DNA from 2 places in the Brucella anthropi ATCC 49188 genome. Region 1 is predicted to be linked to the other one. Evidence: riboswitches for the same ligand, from Rfam matches in the RefSeq annotation. Region 1 holds a riboswitch; the other holds the start of a gene.

Region 1 (11,187 bases):
AATCCAAAAGCACGCCGCACCGCCGCCTCGAAGAGGTCAGAGCCATAATATTATCCGAAATTGCATCTGCCCTTTCGGAATCATGCTCCGGAACGGGAGCGAGCTTTCATGATGTAATAAGAATGCATTTCCGGCTTCCGATTGCAAGGGGCCAAGTGCCCGCAACTACAACGAAAATCGGCTCCTCCCAAATGTTCAGTTCCCTCCCTTCCATGATGGTGATTTCTTCGCAAAAAAGGCCGCGATTCCCTCCGCGGCCTCTGGCGTTTCCCATGTATCGGCAAGACGGGTCAGCGTCATTTCGATGACGGCCTCGTCTATCGGCGCGCCCAGCGCATGAACCAGCCTCTTGGAGGCGGCAACCGCTGCAGGCGCGGTGGCAAAATAGGGTTTGATCTCCGCCTCCACCGCCGCATCGAGACGTTCCGCCTCGACCACGTCATGCACCAGCCCGATCCGCCGTGCTTCCTCGGCATCGAACAGTCGCGCCGAAGTGAATGTGCGCAGCGCATTCGCCTGACCGATGCGCGCTACCACATAAGGGCTGATGGTGGCCGGTATCAGGCCGAGCTTCGTCTCCGTCAGCCCGAAGCGCGCGCCGGAAACGCTGATCGCAGCATCGCAGACGCTGATGAGGCCGACGCCGCCGCCATAGGCCTGCCCGTTGATGCGCCCGATCAGCGGTTTTGGCAAATCGCGCAATGCTTTCAGCATGAGGGCGAGCTTGCGCGCTTCTTCAATGCGCTGCGCGCGTGTGGCTTTCACCTGCTCCTGCATCCATCCCAGATCACCGCCTGCACAAAAACTGGTGCCATTGCCGGTCAGGACCACGAGGCGCACGGCGTCATCATCCGCCAGATGCAGCGTCGCCGTCAGAAGCTCATCGATCATCCGACCGGATAGCGCATTATGCTGCTCTGGACGGTTGAGCGTCAGTGTCGCAACGCCGCGTTGGTCTATCGCAATCTGGATGGTGTCAAACGCCTTCATGCGGCTTTGTCCTGACGCAGCGCCTGCGCGAACAAGGCCGCCGACTTTAGCTTGTCCAGATTGAGGCCGGTTTCAAAACCCAATCCATGCAGCATTTCGACGACGGAAACCGTATCGACATTGCCCTTGGCGCCCGGCGCGAAAGGACAGCCGCCGAGCCCACCAACCGAAGCATCGAACACGCGCAAGCCCTTCTCCAGACTGACGCGGATATTGTCGAGGGCCCGCCCGCCCGTGTCGTGATAGTGGCCGGCAAGGCTGTGCGCAGGCGCAATGGCCAGAACGGCATCCAGCATGGCTGCAATCTTGTCCGGCGTGCCACGCCCGATCGTATCGCCGAGGCTTACTTCGTGACAGCCGAGCGAGAAGAGCTGTTCGGTCACATCGGCAACCGCTTGCGGGGCCACCGGCCCGTCATAAGGGCATTCCACGACGCAGCTCACATAGCCGCGAATGGCCAGACCATCATTGATCGCAGCACCGATGACCGGCGACAGCCGCTCGATGCTTTCAGCGATCGTGCAATTGATATTGGCTTTCGAAAAGCCTTCCGAGGCGGAAATGAAAACCGCAATCTCGTCAACATTTGCAGCGGCGGCAGCTTCATAGCCCTTCATGTTGGGCACCAGCACCGAATAGCGCACGCCATCAGCACGGCGAATCCCGGCCATGACTTCTGCGGCATCCGCCAGTTGCGGCACCCATTTCGGGCTAACGAAACTCGTTGCCTCGATGCGGGCATAGCCGCAATCGGACAGGCGGTCGATCAGCGCGATCTTGTCCGCTGTCGGCACAAACCGCTTTTCATTTTGCAGGCCATCACGCGCAGCCATTTCAACGATTTCTACGTGTTCAGCCATGTTCTTCCTCCAGTTCTACAAGAAGGATGCCTTCATTGACCTGATCGCCCGCTACAACAGTTACGGACGCAACCTTGCCGTCGCGCGGCGCGGTCAGTGACAGTTCCATCTTCATCGCTTCCATCGTTACCAGCGGATCGCCCTTGGCGACGCTCGCCCCCTCCACGACGGAAACCAGTCGTACCAGTCCCGGCATCGGTGACAGGATGCGGCTTTCGCTCGAAGCATCCTCTTCCGCGCCAACAGACTGCACATGATGAAATATGGTGTCGCGACCTTCGAGTTGCACCGTCACATCGTGTCCGATGCGCACGACGGACGCCTCCGACACGCAGCCATCAACAGCAAAGCGAACCAGCCCGTTTTCATGGAAACGGATTTCGATAGTGCCGAAAGCAAAGCCGAAATGCCTGTCACCCATGGTCGTGAAGCTGACCGTGTGGCGCTCGCCATGATGATCGATAAGGGCCGAGCGCGATGCCTCACCCCAAAGCCGGAACCCGCGCAGGCTCGACCATGGATCATCCTTTGCTGGCGCATCCAGAAGATCGAGCGCGCCGAGTGCAGCCAGCGCAAATGCGATATCCGAAGGCTGCTTATCGGCAAACAGTGTCGCCGTCTCGCGTGCAATCAGGCCGGTATCGACATCGCCTGTACGGAAAGCTTTAAGATCGCAAAGCGCCGACAAAAATTGGCGATTGGTGACGAGGCCCGCAATCCGGGTCTTGTTCAGGCTCGCATCAAGCCGGTTCAGTGCCTCATCGCGCGTTGCACCATGAGCGATGATCTTGGCGATCATCGGATCATAGAACGGCGTGATCGTATCGCCGGTTCGCACACCGGAATCGACACGGGCATTTTCAGGCGGTGCGAACAGAGCAAGCTTGCCGGTTGCAGGCAGAAAATCCCGCGCCGGATCTTCCGCATAAAGCCGCACCTCGAACGCCCAGCCATCTATGGAAAGTTCATCCTGTCGTTTCGGCAAGACTTCGCCGGAAGCAACGCGCAATTGCCATTCGACCAGATCGAGGCCGGTAATCGCTTCCGTCACCGGATGCTCCACTTGCAGGCGGGTGTTCATTTCCATGAAGAAGAAGCGGTCCGGCCGCAGACCTTCCGAAACATCGGCGATGAACTCCACCGTGCCCGCGCCGCAATAGCCAATGGCCAAAGCCGCCTTCACCGCCGCTTCGCCCATGGCGGCGCGCATTTCCGGCGTCATGCCGGGCGCAGGTGCTTCCTCGATCACCTTCTGGTGGCGGCGTTGCAGCGAACAATCGCGCTCGAACAGATGCACGGCATTGCCATGATTATCGCCGAAGACCTGCACCTCGATATGGCGTGGCTTGGTCATGTATTTTTCGACCAGCACGGCACTATCGCCGAAAGAGGCTTCCGCCTCGCGCCGCGCGCTGTCCAGCGCCGCTGCGAAATCCACCGACTGATCGACGCGGCGCATGCCCTTGCCGCCACCGCCTGCACGTGCCTTGATGAGCACGGGATAGGTGATGCGGTCCGCCTCGCTTTTGAGGAAGGCTCCATCCTGATTATCGCCGTGATAGCCCGGAACAACCGGCACACCTGCCTTTTCCATCAATGCTTTGGCGGCATCCTTCAGCCCCATGGCGCGAATAGCTTTGGCCGATGGGCCGATGAAGACAAGCCCCGCCGCCTCGACGGCATCCACGAAACCGGCATTTTCGGAGAGAAACCCATAGCCCGGATGGATTGTCTCCGCGCCGGTTTCCTTCGCAGCCTTGATGATAGCCTCGACATTCAGATAGCTTTGCGCAGAAATGGCAGGGCCGACGCGCACCGCCTCATCGGCCATCTCGACATGAAGCGCATTGGCATCCGCATCGGAATAAATTGCGACGGTGGCAATACCCAATTCCCGCGCCGTGCGAATGACCCGGCAGGCAATTTCTCCGCGATTGGCAATCAGTATCTTTTTGAACATCTGACGGCCCTTTTACATTCTAAACAAACCAAAGCGCGTCGGCTCGATGGGTGCGTTCAGCGTGGCGGAAAGCGACAGGCCAAGCACTTCGCGGCTCTTGCGCGGATCAACGATACCGTCATCCCAAAGTCGGGCAGAGGCATAAAGCGGATGGCTCTGGCGTTCGAACATTTCGAGCGTCGGGCGCTTGAACTCCGCTTCCTCATCCGCCGACCACGTGCCGCCGGTGCGCTCGATCCCGTCGCGCTTGACGGTTGCCAGCACGCCTGCCGCCTGTTCGCCGCCCATCACCGCAATGCGGCTGTTCGGCCACGTCCACAGGAAGCGCGGCGAATAGGCCCGCCCCGCCATGCCGTAGTTACCCGCACCATAGGAAGCGCCAATCAGCATGGTGATCTTGGGTACATTGGCCGTCGCCACCGCCGTCACCAGTTTGGCGCCATGTTTCGCAATGCCCTCGGCTTCATATTTGCGCCCGACCATGAAGCCGGTGATGTTCTGCAGAAACACCAGTGGAATGTTGCGCTGGCAGCAAAGCTCGATGAAATGCGCGCCCTTCAAGGCCGCTTCGGAGAACAGCACGCCGTTATTGGCGATGATCCCGACCGGCATGCCATAGACGCTGGCAAAACCGCAGACCAAAGTGGTGCCGTAGCGTGCCTTGAACTCATCGAAATCCGAACCATCGACCAGCCGCGTGATAACCTCGCGCACATCATAGGGAATGCGCGTATCGGCGGAAACGACGCCCAGAATTTCCTCCGGATCATAGAGGGGTGCAGCACTATCGCCGCGCGGGATAAACTCACGCTTCTTACTGTTGAGATTGGCGGTAATGGCGCGCGCAATCTGCAATGCATGGGCGTCGTCATTGGCCAGATGGTCGGCCACGCCGGAAAGCCTTGTGTGCACGTCACCACCGCCGAGATCTTCCGCCGTCACCACTTCGCCGGTTGCAGCCTTCACCAGCGGCGGACCGGCCAGAAAGATCGTGCCCTGATTGCGCACGATCACCGTCTCGTCGCTCATGGCAGGCACATAGGCACCGCCTGCCGTGCACGACCCCATGACCACGGCGACCTGCGGAATGCCTGCCGCCGACATCTGCGCCTGATTGTAGAAGATGCGCCCGAAATGGTCGCGGTCCGGGAACACCTCATCCTGATTGGGCAGATTGGCCCCGCCGGAATCGACCAGATAGATGCAGGGCAGACGGTTCTCGCCCGCGATTTCCTGCGCGCGCAGATGCTTCTTGACCGTGACCGGATAATAGGTGCCGCCCTTCACCGTCGCATCATTGCAGACGATCATGCAGTCCCGGCCCGATACGCGCCCGATGCCGGTGATGATGCCACCCGAAGGGGCCGCCCCGCCATACATGCCATGCGCTGCCGTCAGCCCCACTTCCAGAAAGGGCGCCCCCGGATCGAGCAGTTGCGCCACCCGCTCGCGCGGCAGAAGCTTGCCACGCGCGACATGGCGCTCGCGCGCTTTCTCGCCACCGCCATCGAGTGCAATCTGGGAAGCTTCACCCACCACGTCGATCGCCGCCAGCATCGCCTTGCGGTTAGCCTCGAAGCTGGCGCTGCGCGTCGAGATTTCCGATTTCAGAACTGCCATCAACGGGTCTCCTGAAAGAGTTCCCGTCCGATCAGCATGCGCCGGATTTCCGATGTGCCCGCACCGATCTCATAGAGCTTCGCATCGCGCAAAAGGCGGCCCGTCGGATAATCATTGATGTAGCCATTGCCGCCGAGAGACTGGATCGCCTGAAGCGCCATCTGCGTGGCATTTTCCGCCGTGTAGAGAATGCAGCCCGCCGCATCCTTGCGCGACGTCTCGCCCCGGTCACAGGCAGCCGCCACCGCATAGGTATAGGCGCGCGAGGCGTTGAAGGTCACATACATGTCGGCAAGCTTGCCTTGCATCAGTTGGAACTCGCCAATCGGCTGATCGAACTGCTTGCGCTCATGCACATAGGGCACCACGACATCGAGGCAGGCCGCCATGATGCCGAGCGGACCACCCGCCAGCACCACGCGTTCATAGTCAAGACCGGACATCAGCACATTGACGCCCTTGCCGACTTCGCCCAGCAGGTTTTCGGCAGGCACTTCACAATCCTCGAACACCAGTTCGCAGGTGTTGGAACCGCGCATGCCAAGCTTGTCGAGCTTCTGCGCGGTCGAGAACCCCTTGAAACCTTTTTCAACGATGAAGGCGCTGATGCCGCGCGGACCTGCCGACGGATCTGTCTTGGCATAGACCACCAGCACATCGGCATCCGGGCCGTTGGTGATCCACATCTTGTTTCCGTTGAGAACGTAACGATCGCCGCGTTTCTCGGCGGCAAGTTTCATCGAAACGACGTCGGAACCCGCACCCGGCTCAGACATGGCGAGCGCGCCGACATGCTCGCCGGAAATAAGTTTTGGCAGATATTTCGCGCGCTGCTCGGGAGAACCGTTTCGCTTGATCTGGTTGACGCAGAGATTGGAATGCGCGCCGTAGCTCAGGCCGATGGAAGCGGAAGCGCGGCTGATTTCTTCCATCGCAATGCAATGGGCGAGATAGCCCATGCCAGCGCCGCCATATTCTTCTGGCGCCGTAATGCCGAGTACGCCAAGCTCACCCAGTTCACGCCAGAGATGCATGGGAAATGCATTGTTGCGGTCGGTTTCAGCGGCCAGCGGCGCAATGCGGCTTTCCGCAAAACGGCGCACCGTATCGCGAAGGGCTTCGATCTCCTCGCCAAGACCGAAATTCATGCCCGATGCAAACATACTCGTCCTCCACAAGTTCTGCCCGGTGTCCATCTTTTGCAAGACGGCTATGTTCCGGCCAGAGTGTCCCGTGGCGACCAATTAGGCAATGGCTTTGCGTGGCGTTCTGTGGCTATTTATTACCGGATAACGAAATTTTGTTGCGCCCGTTATCCGGCAACTCCAAGCAATTGGAGGGTAATCAAATCAATCCTCATGAAGCTCGGCAATATCGCGATAAAGCTCCAGCGCTTCCGGGTTTGCCAGCGCCTCGCGATTCTTCACATCGCGCCCATGCACGATATCGCGCACGGCGAGCTCCACGATTTTTCCCGACTTGGTGCGCGGAATATCCCGGACCGCCACAATCTTTGCCGGAACGTGGCGCGGCGTGGCACCAGTACGAATCTTGGTCTTGATGCGTGCCTTGAGGTCGTCGTCCAGCGCCACACCTTCGGCGAGGCGCACGAACAGCACCACCCGCACGTCATTATCCCAATCCTGCCCGATACAGAGCGCCTCGGCGATCTCCGGCATCTGTTCGACCTGATTGTAAATCTCCGCCGTACCGATACGCACGCCGCCGGGGTTGAGTGTCGCATCGGAGCGGCCATGGATGACGATGCCGTCATGCTCGGTCCATTCGGCAAAATCGCCATGGCACCAGATATTGTCGAAACGCTCGAAATAGGCGGCCTGATATTTCGCGCCTTCAGGATCGTTCCAGAATTGCAGCGGCATGCAAGGGAATGCCTTGGTACAGACCAGCTCACCTTTTTCGCGGCGCACCGGCTTGCCATCGTCGTTCCAGACATCGACTGCCATGCCAAGGCCAGCACCCTGAATTTCGCCCAGCCAGACCGGTTCGGTCGGAACGCCCAGTACGAAGCAGGACACGATATCCGTACCGCCGGAAATGGACGCGAGATGCACGTCCGGCTTGATCGCTTCATAGACGAAGGCAAAGCCTTCCGGCGATAGCGGCGAGCCGGTCGAGGAGACGGTGCGCAGCGCTGAAAGATCATGTGTCTCGCCGGGCTTCAAACCGGCTTTCAGCACCGCGTCGATGAATTTCGCCGAAGTGCCGAAATAAGTCATACCCTCGGCGGCGGCATAATCGAACAGCACATTGCCATCGGGATAGAAGGGCGAACCGTCATAGAGCAGAAGCGTGGCGCCCGATGCTATGCCTGAAGCCAGCCAGTTCCACATCATCCATCCGCAAGTGGTGAAATAGAAGAAACGGTCGCCATCACGGATATCCGCATGCAGGCGGTGTTCCTTCAGGTGCTGCAACAGCACGCCGCCTGCGCGATGTACAATGCATTTCGGAATGCCCGTCGTGCCGGACGAAAACAGGATACAAAGTGGATGATCGAAAGGGAGCCGCGTGAACTCGACGTCTTTGGCCTTGAACGGTTCCAGAGCCACATCAAGCGCAATTCCCTTTTCAGCGCGGTCAGCAACGGCTTCCGCTTCGCCGAGATAGGTGACAATGACCGCACGTTTCAGCCCCGGCAGCTTTGCCGTCACCTCAGCAACCTTGTCGGCAACTTCGATGCGCTTGCCATTGTACCAGTAGCCATCGCAGGCGAAGAAAAGCTTTGGTTCGATCTGGCCGAAGCGGTCGAGCACGCCCTGTATGCCAAAATCCGGCGAGCAGGACGACCAGACGGCACCGATGGACGAAGCGGCCAGCATCAAGGCCACCGCCTCCGGCATATTGGGCATCATGCCCGCCACGCGGTCGCCCGGCTGAACCCCTTCCGCCAGCATGAATTGCTGGAGTTTCGAGACCAGCGCGTGAAGATCGTCCCATGTCAGGCGGCGCTCGATCTTGTCCTCACCGCGAAAGACGATGGCTTCCTCGCCACCCTCATGGCGCAACAGGTTTTCGGCAAAGTTGAGCCGTGCCTCGGGGAAGAATTTTGCGTCACGCATATGGCCTTTATCGACAAGGGCCGTTTTGCCACGCTCGCCGATAACCTCGCAGAAATCCCACACAAGCTGCCAGAAGCCGCCGCGATCCTCGACCGACCAGCGATGCAGCGCGGCATAATCCGGCAGGCTCAAGCCCGTGCGCTGTTCTGCGCGAATACGGAATTGCTCCAGATTGCTGGCGGCGATGCGCCCCGCATCCGGTTGCCATAGCGGATGGTCATGCGAAAACTGCGTGGGGACTGCGTTGGTGCTCATCATTCCTCCCAGAACCATGTGGAATTAGACCCTCTCTCGATCAACTCCGACACGAGTTTCTAAAAGAGAGTTTCCGATACGTCCATGCTTTTCCCGTGACTTGGCTATCAAAGGCTCATCCCTTGTGTTGCCCTGCACTCAATTGTGATTGCCGGACAGGCAGGCAGAATCTAACCTGCACCTTGCTTTATGGGAAAGCGTAACATAACTACAGCCCGCGTCGGAGTTCATCCTGATGTCCTTCGGTGCAAACGAAATATCCAGTTCTCAGGGCGGGGCGAAACTCCCCACCGGCGGTAACGGACCAAGTGTCCGAAGCCCGCGAGCGCCTGACACGGCAGACGTGTCAGGGTCAGCAGATTCGGTGCAATTCCGAAGCCGACGGTCATAGTCCGGATGAGAGAGAACGAGGTTGGAATCATGCTCGGCTGGACGGCTTGCCGTCTTCGTCCTGCAGTCTTTCTTCCCGTACCCTGAGGTAACAGGCTTGCCAGAGCAAGTTCCGCCTGAAGCGGAACGCTCTGTCCATTTGTTTTGCCGCATTTATGCGACGTCAAATGTTTCCATTTGGCTGCAAAATGCTCCGAAGGAAGAAACCGTTGAGCCAACTTGCCTCTTCGCCAACTTTGAAACCGACCATACGCGGAGCAGCGCTGATGGTCGCGGCCTGTTCGGCCTATGCCGCCGTCAATGTCGCCACCCAATGGGCGGGAACGCGTACCGGTATTCCCTCCGTCATCATCGCCTTCTGGCAATATGTGATCGCGCTAGTGCTGACCTTGCCCCTGCTCGTTCGCGACGGCACGAGAGCCTTGCGTACCAGCCATTTCGGTCTTCACGTCATGCGCGTCGCGCTGGCTGCCGCTGGCGTACAGGTCTGGATTTATGCGCTGACCCATGTGCCGATCTGGCAGGTGGTCGCGCTGTCCATGACATCGCCATTCTTCGTCATCCTGTGCGCACGGCTCTTTCTGCAGGAAAAGGTCACGCCGGCACGGCTGCTGACCACATTCACCGGATTTATTGGCGCGCTGATCATCATCGCACCCTGGTCGGATTCCTATACGGTCTATTCGCTCCTGCCGATTCTGGCCGCGGCGTTGTGGGCCGGCTATTCGGTGATGACCAAATATCTGACCCGTTTCGAAAAGCCCGCCAGCATTTCGGCCTATATGCTGGTACTGCTCACGCCCATCAACGCGGCACTCTGGCTGGCATCCGGCTTAAGCATGTCCGCAATCACCGCGCCGGACGTCGAAATCTGGTCCATATTGATCGTCATCGGCGCATTCACAGCTCTCGCCCAATATTTCCAGACGGCAGCTTATTCGATAGCGGATGCGGTCTATCTGCAACCGTTCGATGACCTGAGACTGCCGATCAACGTGATCTTCGGCTGGATCGTGTTTGCAGCAGCGCCAAGCATCAACTTCTGGCCGGGAGCGGCCCTGATCATCGGCGCATCGCTCTATCTGATGCGGCAGGACAGCGGTACGTCGCGCACCGCCTGATCGATCCGGTGAGGATGCCTGCCTATCGGGAGACGGGCAGGCCGTCGCGCGTGGAACCAGAAAACCCGCTTGAGCCTTCCGATCTGCTGACCCATGCGTCAATTCTTTTCACCAGCCAGCGGTGAACGGGATTTTCGAACAGGTGGTAAGAGGCAATGGCAGTCAACACGCTTGCAAGAACACCTGCAGCGATGAGCAGGACCGCGCCTGCCGTCGCCTCGCCCCATCGTTCCGGAGCAGCTTTGAAGAAAACCATTCCGACCGCAGGATGGAGAATGAAGATGCCGAAGCTGTAACGGGAAAGCCTTGTGAATCCGCGCCATTGCAGCGGTGTATAAATGCCCCGAGTGGATGCGGCATAAAGCACATAGACACCCGCATAGAGGAAGGCCAGCCGCCAGGGGCCTTCAAGCGTGTGCGGTTCGTCCGGCCCGTTTGCCGGGTGATAGAACAGAAAGACAATCAGGCAAGTGGCAAGCAATGCCTTGATTGCCGATGCCGGCATCGGTGGATGTTCCCGGCGAGCAAGCCACATTCCAAAGACAAACGAAGGCAAGGCTCGCAAGACCCCGGCATCGGACAATTGAATGCGTGTGAGTGACAATACGCCAAGCTGTTGCGCCAGATAATCACCGCCCACGGCTGCAGCCATCACACCGACGAGAACCCAGCTCCCGAAACGACGGCACAACATATCGAACAGCGGAAAAGCGAGATACATGGCAAAAAGGGCACTCAACGACCAGCTGACATAATTGTAGGACAAGGTGCGCCCCAAACCCCAATTATGAATCAGCAGTAACTGGGTCAGCCCGTCTCGCCAGCTCATGCTGGGTTCGACCAGAGGATGCAGAATTCCCGCTGCTGTCAGGACAGAAAGAAGCGCGAAACAGGAGAAGGTCACCACG
Region 2 (11,187 bases), on a different replicon from region 1:
GAATCGCCGCCGCCGCGCTCGTAAAAAGAAGCAGTCACGACAACAGGGTGCGCAAACGCCGCTGGTAGCTGAAGCTGCGTTGAAGTCTACGCATAATGTCGCGCGCCCGGAAAGCCAACATGCATCGACGCCGAACAAGCGTAAGGGCGGCAATGGCCAAATGCCCCGCGCTGCTAATGGCGCGCATCACGAAAAGGGCGACGCTCCACTTTATGCGGCTTTGGATCTTGGCACAAATAATTGCCGCCTGCTGGTTGCGTCGCCGACGCGGCCGGGCCAATTCCGCGTTGTGGATGCATTTTCACGCATCGTACGATTGGGAGAAGGCTTGAGTGCCACTGGCCAGCTTAGCGAAAATGCGATGGATCGTGCCGTTGAAGCACTGAAGGTTTGCCGTGACAAACTTGCAGGCAAGAAAATCAGACGTTCGCGACTGATAGCCACCGAAGCCTGCCGTTCGGCTTCGAATGGCGAAGCATTTTTGGCACGGGTTCTGGCTGAAACCGGACTTGAACTGGAGATCGTAGACCGGCAGACGGAAGCCCGGCTCGCTGTTTCAGGCTGCGGTACACTGGTTACCCGCGAAACGGATGCCGTCGTGTTGTTCGATATTGGTGGCGGCTCTTCTGAAATTGCGCTGATTGATGTTTCCCGTCGCCGTTCTCCTCGTCTGGCAGAGCATATCATGGCCTGGACGTCTCTTCCTGTCGGCGTCGTGACGCTCGCAGAACGTTTCGGCGGACGCAATGTCACGCAGGAAAGTTTCGATTCCATGGTTTCGCATGTGACCGATCTGCTTGCGCAATTTGCCGAGCGGCAGTGTCTCGGAAATCTGACTGCCAGTCCACGTTTCCACCTGCTGGGTACATCTGGAACCGTAACCACGCTCGCTGGAATTCATCTCGGCCTCGACCGCTACGATCGGCGCCGGGTCGATGGCATGTGGATGGGTGCCGACGATGTGACGCAAATGACCAACCGTCTTCTCTCATGGGATTTTGACGCTCGTGTAGCCAACCCGTGTATTGGCGCAGATCGCGCCGATCTGGTATTGGCAGGCTGTGCTATTCTCGATGCGATACGCAAAGTATGGCCCAGCGAAAAACTACTAGTTGCCGATCGTGGTTTGCGTGAAGGCATTTTGACCGAACTGATGTCGCGCGACGGCGCATGGCGGCACAATCGCGCGACAGGCGCTAGAAACAGGCACTGAAAATGAGCAAGGCAGGCGGAAACAAGGGTGGAGTAAAAACTGGTGGTCGCGGTGGCGCGGGCTCCAGCAATCTGCAGGTACGTGTGAAGAAAAAGGCAGGCACGATCAAGGAATCGTCACGCCGCTGGCTGCAGCGCCATTTGAACGACCCCTATGTGCACAAATCCAGGCAGGACGGATATCGTTCGCGCGCAGCCTACAAGCTCATTGAAATCAATGATCGTTATGATCTGCTCAAAAAGGGCCAGAAGATCATCGATCTCGGCGCTGCGCCTGGCGGCTGGTCGCAGATCGCGGCCAAGATTGTCGGTTCAACCGACGAGAATCCGCACGTCGTTGGCATCGACTACCTTCACGTCGACCCCCTGCCCGGCGTTGTCTTGCTGGAAATGGATTTTCTCGATGATGAGGCGCCACAAAAACTGATGGATGCGCTCGGTGACAAGCCCGATTTAGTTATTTCCGACATGGCTGCCCCGACGACTGGCCACCGCAGGACTGATCATCTGCGTACCGTGCATCTGTGTGAAGTCGCCGCTGATTTTGCCATTTCGGTTTTGAAGCCGGGCGGGCATTTTCTCACCAAGACATTCCAGGGTGGCACGGAAAATGAACTACTAGCTCTGCTGAAGCAGAAGTTCCGCTCTGTGCATCATGTCAAACCACCTGCATCACGCGCGGAATCGGTCGAGCTTTATCTACTCGCCCGCGATTTCAAAGGCTGAAGCTTATTTTCCGGCTGAGGTGCTCGCGGCTTCGATGGCTGCGGGCTCCTTACCGTGATGTTTCACGACTGTTGGCGCAGACAGTTCCTTGCCTGCATCAGGTGCGAGCCGCGCAAACCAGAGAAAAGCCAGAGCGGAAACGGCAGCAACCACAAAGAAGCCGATGTGGAAGTCCACCAACTCGAGATGGGCTCCGCGTAACGACGTACTGATTTCCAGAATACCACCTGCCAATGCCACACCGATAGCAATGGAAACCTGCTGCGCCACTGCCGTGATGGGCGTCGCCTGACTGGTCTTTTCATCGGGGATTTCGGCGAAAGCCAGCGCATTGACACCAGTGAAAAACAACGAACGCGCAAAGCCCCCCACCAGCAAAAAGCCGATGATGATCCAGTAAGGTGTTGTCGGTGTGAACAGGCCGTTGACGGCAATGAAGCAGGCCGAAATCAAGGACCCTGCCATCAAGGCGCGCCGGAAACCAACGCGAACAAAGATACGCTTTGCACCGAATTTCATGCTGATCGCACCGATCGCCGAAACGAAAGTCATCATACCCGATTGAAACGGTGTGAGACCAAAGCCAAGCTGAAACATCAATGGCAGCAGGAATGGAATAGCCCCAATCCCGAACCGGAAAATGCTGCCGCCGATGACTGCGGAACGAAATACCTGATTATCGAAAAGTTTCAGGTTCAGCAGCGGATCATCGGTTCTCCTCGCATGTTGAAGATAGAGAACCGTGCAGACAATACCGATTGCAAGGGTTGTAAAACCAACCGCTGGCGGCAAGGCTGGCAGGCTGACGACCGACAGTCCGAAGACAACGCCAGACATTGCGATCCCGGAAAGAAAGAAGCCCGTCCAATCAAGGCGCTTTACGATGCGCTCGTCTGTGTCCGGCAGGAACCGCGTTGCAAACCAGATACCGACGAAACCGATCGGTACATTAATCAGGAATATCCAATGCCAAGTCAGGAAAGTCGTGATGAAACCACCGACTGGTGGACCTACCAGCGGCCCGACCATTGCTGGAATCGTAAGCCACGCCATAGCTGACACAAGTTCACTGCGCGGAGTCGAACGGATAAGTACTAGACGGCCAACCGGTGTCATCATCGCACCGCCCATGCCCTGCAAAAACCGCGCAACGACGAAAGCAGTCAGTGAATTCGATGCAGCGCAGGCTACAGAACCAACCACGAATACCGCAATTGCAGCCCGGAAGACATTCTTGGCCCCGAAGCGATCCGCCATCCAGCCGCTGACGGGAATGAAAACTGCGAGCGCAACAAGGTAAGCGGTCAGTGCCAGCTTGAGCGCAATAGGGCTTGTACCGATGTCAGCAGCGATAGCAGGAAGCGACGTCGAGATGACGTTCGAATCCATCTGCTCCATGAATAGGGCTATGGCCAGTACGAGAGGAATGATGCGATTCACGGTAATATTCCGAAATGACGGATATTTAAGAGCTGACAATCCTATGTAGCGCCGCACTGATTATTGCTAGTCAGAGCAGCGTCACATTGCGGTGAATATGCGATAAAATCAGTAATTTATCGCAGTTTTGGGCCTAACTGGCTCTCTGTCGACAAAAGTCACTGAATTTCTCACGCCAGATTTCAACCGTTCACATTTGCGTAAAACAGGGTTGCGCTTCCCGTAACAGCTTGTTACATTTCGTTACAGTTTCACGAGGCTTCGAACCGGGTGGGGGGCCGCTCCGGTTCAAGGAGGTAGGAAATGAACGATATTACAAGAACCGCCATCATCTACGGGATGATGATCATTTCACTCAATACTGCGCTTGCAGTCGGCCTTCTTGGGCTTGATTTCCTGCATTAAAGCGTGCCCCTAAACAAAGTTTTTTGCCCTCCAGGCAGACATGAAAAAGAGCGTTTCCAATAAAATGGAAGCGCTCTTTTCGTTTCATACAGTCTCCGCAGTGTTGGCAAAGATTGCACTATGTGCCTCACAGTCAGAGAATTCGACCCTGACTGTTCGGGTCAAAGAAGACCGACTTGTCCAGGTTGAAGGCCAACGTGGCCGGTTGCCCCGCAGCGATGCGGGCATCTGCGCGCAGTCGTGCCACAACGTGCTTGCCGCCCAATCGCGTAACAGCAAACGTATCCGAGCCTGCGGGCTCGACAACATCTATCAGGCAATCCCCTTCCACTATCGCATTTGCATTGCGATCAGCTCCATCCGGATCTGTGAGTGCTTCAGGGCGAATACCGAAGACAATATCCTGGCCTTCATAAGCGCCTAGTCCTTGGGGCGCCGCCTTCAATGGCAGCTTCAGTGGCTCGCCTTCGCCTCGTCCGAGATTGATGGCATAGCCCGAACCGTTCTTTTCGACTCGAGCAGTTAGCAGGTTCATTGCTGGCGATCCCATGAAGTCAGCAACGAACATATTGGACGGATTATTGTAGATTTCGGCTGGCGTTCCGAATTGCTGCAAGATTCCATCCTTGAGAACGGCGATCTTAGTTGCCAGCGTCATTGCCTCGATCTGATCGTGCGTCACATAAACGATCGTAGTTTTCATCCGGCTGTGCAGCCGTTTAATCTCGGTGCGCATGTCGACACGCAGCTTGGCATCGAGGTTGGAAAGTGGTTCATCGAACAGGAAGACCTGCGGATTACGCACCAGAGCACGCCCCATGGCCACACGCTGACGTTGGCCGCCTGAAAGCTGGCTTGGTTTGCGATCCAGCAGATGGCCGATCTGCAGGATATCGGCAACTTCCTGAATGGCCTTATCGCGCTCAGCCTTCGGAACCTTACGAATTTCCATGCCGAATGCGATATTCCCGGCAACCGTCATATTCGGATAAAGCGCATAAGACTGGAAGACCATTGCAATATCGCGCTGGGATGGATGCAGGCCGGACACCGACTTGCCATTGATGGCTATGTCACCCGATGTGATCGGCTCAAGCCCGGCGATAGTATTCAACAATGTTGACTTGCCGCAGCCAGACGGGCCCACGAGAACGAGGAAACCGCCTTCATCAATCTCGATATTGATATCCTTCAAAACCGAAACATTGCCGTAGGATTTGTAGAGATCAGATATTTTCAGAAAAGACATTGCAACTTATCCCTTTACGGCACCGGACATCAGGCCACGTACGAAATAGCGACCGGAAACGATATAGACGATCAGCGTCGGCAGAGCTGCCAAGATTGCAGCTGCGAAATGGACATTGTATTCCTTAACGCCGGTGGAGGAGGAAACCAGATTGTTGAGTGCAACCGTCATCGGTGTGGAATTCGCACCCGAGAAGGAGGCACCGAACAGAAAGTCGTTCCAGATGTTCGTGAACTGCCAGATCACCGACACAACGATGATCGGTCCTGAAGACGGTAGCAAAATACGCCAGAATATCTGGAAGAAGCTCGCTCCGTCGATCTGCGCCGCCCGCACCAGTTCTGTCGGGAAGGCTTCATAATAATTGCGGAAATAGAGCGTCGTGAAACCGATACCGTAAACCACATGCACGAGGATCAGTCCCCAAATCGTGCCCGCAATCCCCAGAAAACCAAGAACACGCGCCATCGGAATGAGCACGATCTGGAACGGAATGAAGCACGACAGCAGTAGCAAGCCAAAAAAGATGTTCGACCCGCGGAATTGCCATTTGGTCAGAACGTAACCGTTCAACGCGCCGACGATAGTCGAGATCGCAACGGCTGGAACCACCATCAGGATCGAGTTGATGAAGAACGGCTTCAGCCCGGTAGGCTGAACTCCGATCTGTGCCGTCGACCAGGCAGATAACCATGGTTCGATGGTCCATTGCTGCGGGAGGTTCAACATCCCGCCCTGGCGGATTTCTTCAAGGGGTTTGAAGGAGTTGACCAGCATCACATAGAGCGGCAGCAGATAATAGAATGCGAAGAGCAGTAGCGCAGTGTAGATCAGCGCTCGCGTCAGCTTTCCGCTGTTGATAGCATTGTCTTGCGACTGGGCGCTCATGACCGAGACCCTCCGCGAATTTCAGAATACAGATAAGGAATGATAATCGAGAAGATCATCGCCAGCATGATAATCGCCGACGATGCACCGATACCCATCTGGTTCCGTGTGAACGTATAGGAATACATGAAAGTCGCAGGTAATTCGGTGGCCTGCCCCGGACCGCCACCGGTCAGCGCAATAACAAGATCGTATGCCTTGATTGCCAGATGAGCGAGAACCACGAAAGCCGACAGGAAAACCGGACGCATCAGCGGGATAATGATGCGTCGATAGATCGTACCGGATGATGCTCCGTCAATCTGCGCTGCTTTGATGATTTCATTATCCACGCCGCGCAATCCTGCGAGGAACATTGCCATCACAAATCCGGAGGATTGCCACACAGCAGCAATCACCAGACAGTAGATTGCCATTGTATTGCTCTTGATCCAGTTGAAGGAGAAACTCTCCCAACCCCACAAATGCATTGTGTTTTCCAGACCGATACCTGGATCAAGAAACCACTTCCATGCCGTTCCAGTGACGATGAAAGATAACGCCATTGGATAAAGATAGATCGGACGTAGAACGCCTTCACCCCGGATCTTCTGGTCAAGAAGGATCGCAAGGAACAGCCCGATAACCGAACAGATAATGATGTAGAGCGATGCAAAGATCGCCAGATTGGTGATCGCACGCCACCAATGAGGCAAGGCCCACAACTTGGTGTAATTCGTAAGTCCGACGAAGCCATATGACGGCAGCATTCGGCTATTGGTTAGCGAAAGAACACCTGTATAGATGATAAAACCATAGACAAACACGAGCACTATCAGAAAGCTCGGCCCCAGAACCAGCTTTGGCACCAGTTCTTGTAATCGGTTGTTACGCTGCATATCTGCGTCACCTTGTTTACGCCACCCGGACATATGCCAAACATCAGGCGCACGTTCCGGACATCTGTTTGATCGGCATTCCAGCGCTTCTGCATTATGCGCGACCGAATGCACCCAATAAATTCAGTCTGCTGCAATTTCCGATGGAAACATGCAGGCCTTCATCATGCAATTGTTGTTTTGATTTCTGGCCACTGATGCCAGTACTTTCAGATGCTCTACCAATATCCAAAACACCTGAGATAGAAGGCGTCCGGAAAGGACCGGACGCCTCTTTGCTGTTATTTTGCACCTTCAACAGCCGACACGAGTTCTTTGACGGCATCTTCCGAGGAAAGTTGACCGTTGAACTGGCGTGTTACGACGTCATAGATCGCATTCTTCACCGCAGCAGGGTTAGCGTAACCATGCGCCATGGAGCCCAGCATCGTGCCTTTTTCACTCGCTTCCTTTTCGTCAGCGATAGCCTTCTTGCCGCAAGCATCGAAGTCGGTATCAGGCACATCGGTACGAGCCGGAGCGGAGCCCTTCACTACGTTGAATGCCGACTGGAAAGTCGGACTTTCAATCGCCGATGCCATTTCAAGCTGTGCAGGAACCTTGTCTTCCGAGACTTTGAACATGGCAAACATATCGGAGTTGAATGTGATAGCGCCCTGGGTGCCCGGATAGCGCATGCAGACGAAGTCTTCGCCCGGCTTCTTGCCAGCCTTGACAAACTCACCCTTCGCCCAGTCGCCCATGAACTGAAGGCCGGCTTTGCCTTCAATGACCATAGCTGAAGCCAGGTTCCAGTCGCGACCGGAGAAGTTATCGTCAACATAGGAACGCAGCTTCGTCATACGATCAAAAGCCTGCTTCATCGTATCGCTGCCGAGCGTTTCGGGATCCAGATCGATGAAGGCCTTCTTGTAGAAATCTGTACCGAAAGAAAGCACTACAGCATCAAATATCGTTGCGTCCTGCCATGGCTGGCCGCCATGAGCGATCGGAGTGATGCCCTGTTCCTTGAACTTATCAAGGAGAGCGATCAGTTCATCCCAGTTGGTAGGCTCCTTGCCGCCAGCCTTGTCGAGCGCTGCCTTGTTGATCCACATCCAGTTGGTGGAGTGAACATTGACAGGAGCAGCGATCCAGTGGCCGTCATACTTGGCAAACTCCTGCAGAGGAGCCGGAATGACCTTTTCCCAACCTTCCTTGTTTGCGATCTCATCAAGATTACCAAGAGCACCCTGCTCTGCCCAATCGCGGATGTCGAAGCCGAGCATCTGCACTGCCGTCGGAGCATTTCCAGCTGTGACGCGCGCGCGCAGTACTGTCATGGCTTCCGTACCACCGCCACCGGCAACCGGCATATCGGTCCAGCTAATGCCCTTCTTTTCGAGATCCTTCTTGAGAACGTCGAGCGCGGCGGCTTCACCGCCAGCAGTCCACCAATGCAGAACTTCAACATTCTGCTTATCCTGCGCACTGGCAACAGGGGCCATTCCGGCGAGCAAAGCACAGGCGGCTGTACCCATCGCGGCGAGCTTCAAAAGTTTATGCATGTCTACCTCCCGTAGAAACAAACGAAACTAAAACTATCGGATATCTGGCTAAGCCTTTGCTTCAGCGCAGTAATCCATCTCGTCATTCCCATCCGCGCCTCTTCGGCACAGACCCGAAACCAGCTGCACCACACAACCAGTTTCTCCTACTCACTGCCGCAATACGATGCGAAAGCTTCCGCTTTCACCTGTGCCCGGCCATCCCTCACGACGCTTTTCCTGAAATCCTCCATCCCACTCATACGCCGCTTAAGCCCAATTGACAACGTTGTCTTTTAAGGATGCTAAATATCTGCAAGACAAGATGTGAACATAGGATAGGCCCAAACCCTGCCAGGGTGTCAATATCTTCCGATAGATAAAACGCGTAAAATTCAATCGATTAAAACTTCAGGTAGAGCCAGCACCCTGAAAAACGCTTAGAAATTAAAGCATTACCACCTCAAGGGCAGCGTTTTACATGGTGCCTCCCATCAAACCAGCACTCTACCCCCCCCTCATCGACCTGAAATGTCGGGAGTATAAAATTTCCCTTATTTTACTGGACAAGCCCGCGACGAAACCCTAATTTCACGCCGCTCGCACAATGGTGTGCGGGCTTGTTCTCGGGGCGGGGTGAAACTCCCCACCGGCGGTATGAAGCGAAAGTTTCGAGCCCGCGAGCGCCTGAAAAGATGCCGATTCGGCTTTGTTCAGGGTCAGCAGATCCGGTGAGATGCCGGAGCCGACGGTTAAAGTCCGGATGGAAGAGAGCGAATGAGCGTTAGGATTGCGCCCTTGGGCACAATCAATGCGTTCTTTTGTGCGCCCTGATTCTAGTTTCGTGTGGAACCTATGAACCAGAGCTATCCGAACAAGACTTCCTTCAAGATCGCATTCATTCAGGCGCGTTGGCATGCCGATATTGTCGACGAAGCTCGCAAGAGCTTTATCGCGGAACTGTCCGCAAAGGCTGGCACCAATATAGAAGTCGAAGTCTTCGACGTTCCAGGCGCTTATGAAATTCCTCTCCACGCCAAAACTCTGGCCAAAACCGGCCAGTATGCTGCCATTGTCGGCGCTGCGTTCGTCGTGGATGGCGGCATCTATCGACATGATTTCGTGGCAACTGCCGTCATCAACGGCATGATGCAAGTCGGCCTAGAGGCCGAAGTTCCGGTGCTCAGCGTTGTTCTGACGCCGCATCATTTCCATGAAAGCAAGGAACATCATGAATTTTTCCATGCCCACTTCAAAGTGAAGGGCGTGGAAGCAGCCAATGCGGTGTTGCAGGTCGTTAGCGAACGCAGCCGTATTACCGCCCTTGCATAATGATGCTTCGACCGGCCTTTGCGAAAAGGCCGGTCATTCTCCTGCGATACGCTCTCCGTGGGCATAAACGTCGAATTCATCACCCCTTACTAAGGCAACAAGTGTCAGATTGGCCTCCTGAGCCGTTCGGATGGCAAGAGCTGTCGGCGCAGAGATTGCGGCCAGAACCGGCGCGCCGAACATAACTGCTTTCTGCACCATTTCGACCGAAACACGGCTGGTAATCGCGACTATCCCATTTCCCGGTGCAGTACCGGTAAGCGAGACAGCTCCGACGAGTTTATCCAATGCGTTGTGCCGCCCCACGTCCTCACGTACAGCAATAAGCCCCTCGCCTGGCACATAGAACCCCGCCGCATGAACTGCATGGGTCTCAGCATTCAGTTGCTGCTCTTTGGTAAGAGACGCGACAGCCATTGAAATATCGTTGGAAGAGAATTTCCTATCACCTTGTTCCAAAGCCTCAAGCGACCGCAACGCATGGTCGATTGAATCTATACCACAGAGACCACACCCAACGGGACCAGCCATAAACCTGCGTCGCGCGGCAAGCCTCTGCTCGGGGCGTTCGGACAGTCTGATCTGTAGGTCTATACCCTTTTCAAAGGCTACGACATCAACCGCTTCTATCTCGGAAATATGGTCAACGATATTCTCGGTGAGCGTGAAACCGATCGCGAAGTCCTCAAGATTATCCGGCGTAGCCATCATTACGGCTTGGGTTGAACCGTTATAGCTGACCGCCACAGGCACTTCTTCCGGGACCATTCGGGTGCTTTCATGAAAGCTCGACACACGATGCGCGATACGTACAGCGCTCTGGCTAACCTTGTGGATCGTCACCTTAATCGCTCCCCTGTCATCGCATCCGTTCTCCCAGCAGTTTCATGTGGCATGAAAACAACTTTAATGTAAGTTGCCACCGGACAAGCCGTCGCGATTTGAGCGGCAAGTGAGGAAAATATGGATATTCGCCAGGTAGACGACAATTATTCAGTCTCGGGCCAGATCGAGCCCGACGACGTACGCGATATTGCAGCGGAGGGATTTCGCACAATCATTTGCAATCGGCCTGACGGCGAAGGCGGCCCTGAACAACCCGAGTTCAGCGAAATTGCACGTGTCGCCGAAAAAGCCGGGCTTGCAACTTACTACATCCCGGTTGTAGGCGGACAATTGACGCAAGAAGATGTGGATGCGATGGCAGCAGCGCTGGATGAAGCTGAGGGCCCCATTCTTGGTTACTGCCGATCGGGTGCACGCTCTACGAATATTTACGGGATCGTGCAGCAGCAAAAGCGCGGATAAAGAACGAGCGCAAGCTATGTGGGCGGTGAAGCCGCAAAGGCATTTCAACAGTCTTTGCAAACATGGCGATCACCGTCCAGAAAGCCGGGTGCGACCCGAATGAACACCGCGCGATGTATGAGCGCAATATTGGCGATAATAGCTCATACCGGTACGTGTCACAGTCGCAACAACACCGCCAAGAACGAGAAGCCATCCAATGGCCTGTGGCCAGTTGAAGCTT

The links. Region 1 has a riboswitch for FMN ahead of OANT_RS00190 (DMT family transporter). Riboswitches for the same ligand answer to the same signal wherever they lie in the genome.
Positions count from the first base shown of each region.
Region 2: linked by a shared signal. The riboswitch ahead of OANT_RS19715 (6,7-dimethyl-8-ribityllumazine synthase) and the one ahead of OANT_RS00190 (DMT family transporter) in region 1 are both predicted to bind FMN.

Region 1 is NC_009667.1:35,842-47,028, reverse strand. It holds gene OANT_RS00220 (crotonase/enoyl-CoA hydratase family protein) at 196-990, opposite strand; gene OANT_RS00215 (hydroxymethylglutaryl-CoA lyase) at 987-1,850, opposite strand; gene OANT_RS00210 (acetyl/propionyl/methylcrotonyl-CoA carboxylase subunit alpha) at 1,843-3,810, opposite strand; gene OANT_RS00205 (carboxyl transferase domain-containing protein) at 3,823-5,430, opposite strand; gene OANT_RS00200 (isovaleryl-CoA dehydrogenase) at 5,430-6,578, opposite strand; gene OANT_RS00195 (acetoacetate--CoA ligase) at 6,780-8,768, opposite strand; FMN riboswitch at 9,028-9,180, shown strand; gene OANT_RS00190 (DMT family transporter) at 9,368-10,279, shown strand; gene OANT_RS00185 (acyltransferase family protein) at 10,302-11,187, opposite strand, start outside.
Region 2 is NC_009668.1:1,208,845-1,220,031, forward strand. It holds gene OANT_RS19680 (Ppx/GppA phosphatase family protein) at 1-1,213, shown strand, start outside; gene OANT_RS19685 (RlmE family RNA methyltransferase) at 1,216-1,938, shown strand; gene OANT_RS19690 (DHA2 family efflux MFS transporter permease subunit) at 1,942-3,378, opposite strand; gene OANT_RS19695 (ABC transporter ATP-binding protein) at 3,917-5,032, opposite strand; gene OANT_RS19700 (carbohydrate ABC transporter permease) at 5,039-5,920, opposite strand; gene OANT_RS19705 (carbohydrate ABC transporter permease) at 5,917-6,798, opposite strand; gene OANT_RS19710 (ABC transporter substrate-binding protein) at 7,080-8,345, opposite strand; FMN riboswitch at 8,943-9,103, shown strand; gene OANT_RS19715 (6,7-dimethyl-8-ribityllumazine synthase) at 9,180-9,656, shown strand; gene fdhD (formate dehydrogenase accessory sulfurtransferase FdhD) at 9,690-10,499, opposite strand; gene OANT_RS19725 (protein tyrosine phosphatase family protein) at 10,620-10,964, shown strand; gene OANT_RS19730 (hypothetical protein) at 11,034-11,187, opposite strand, start outside.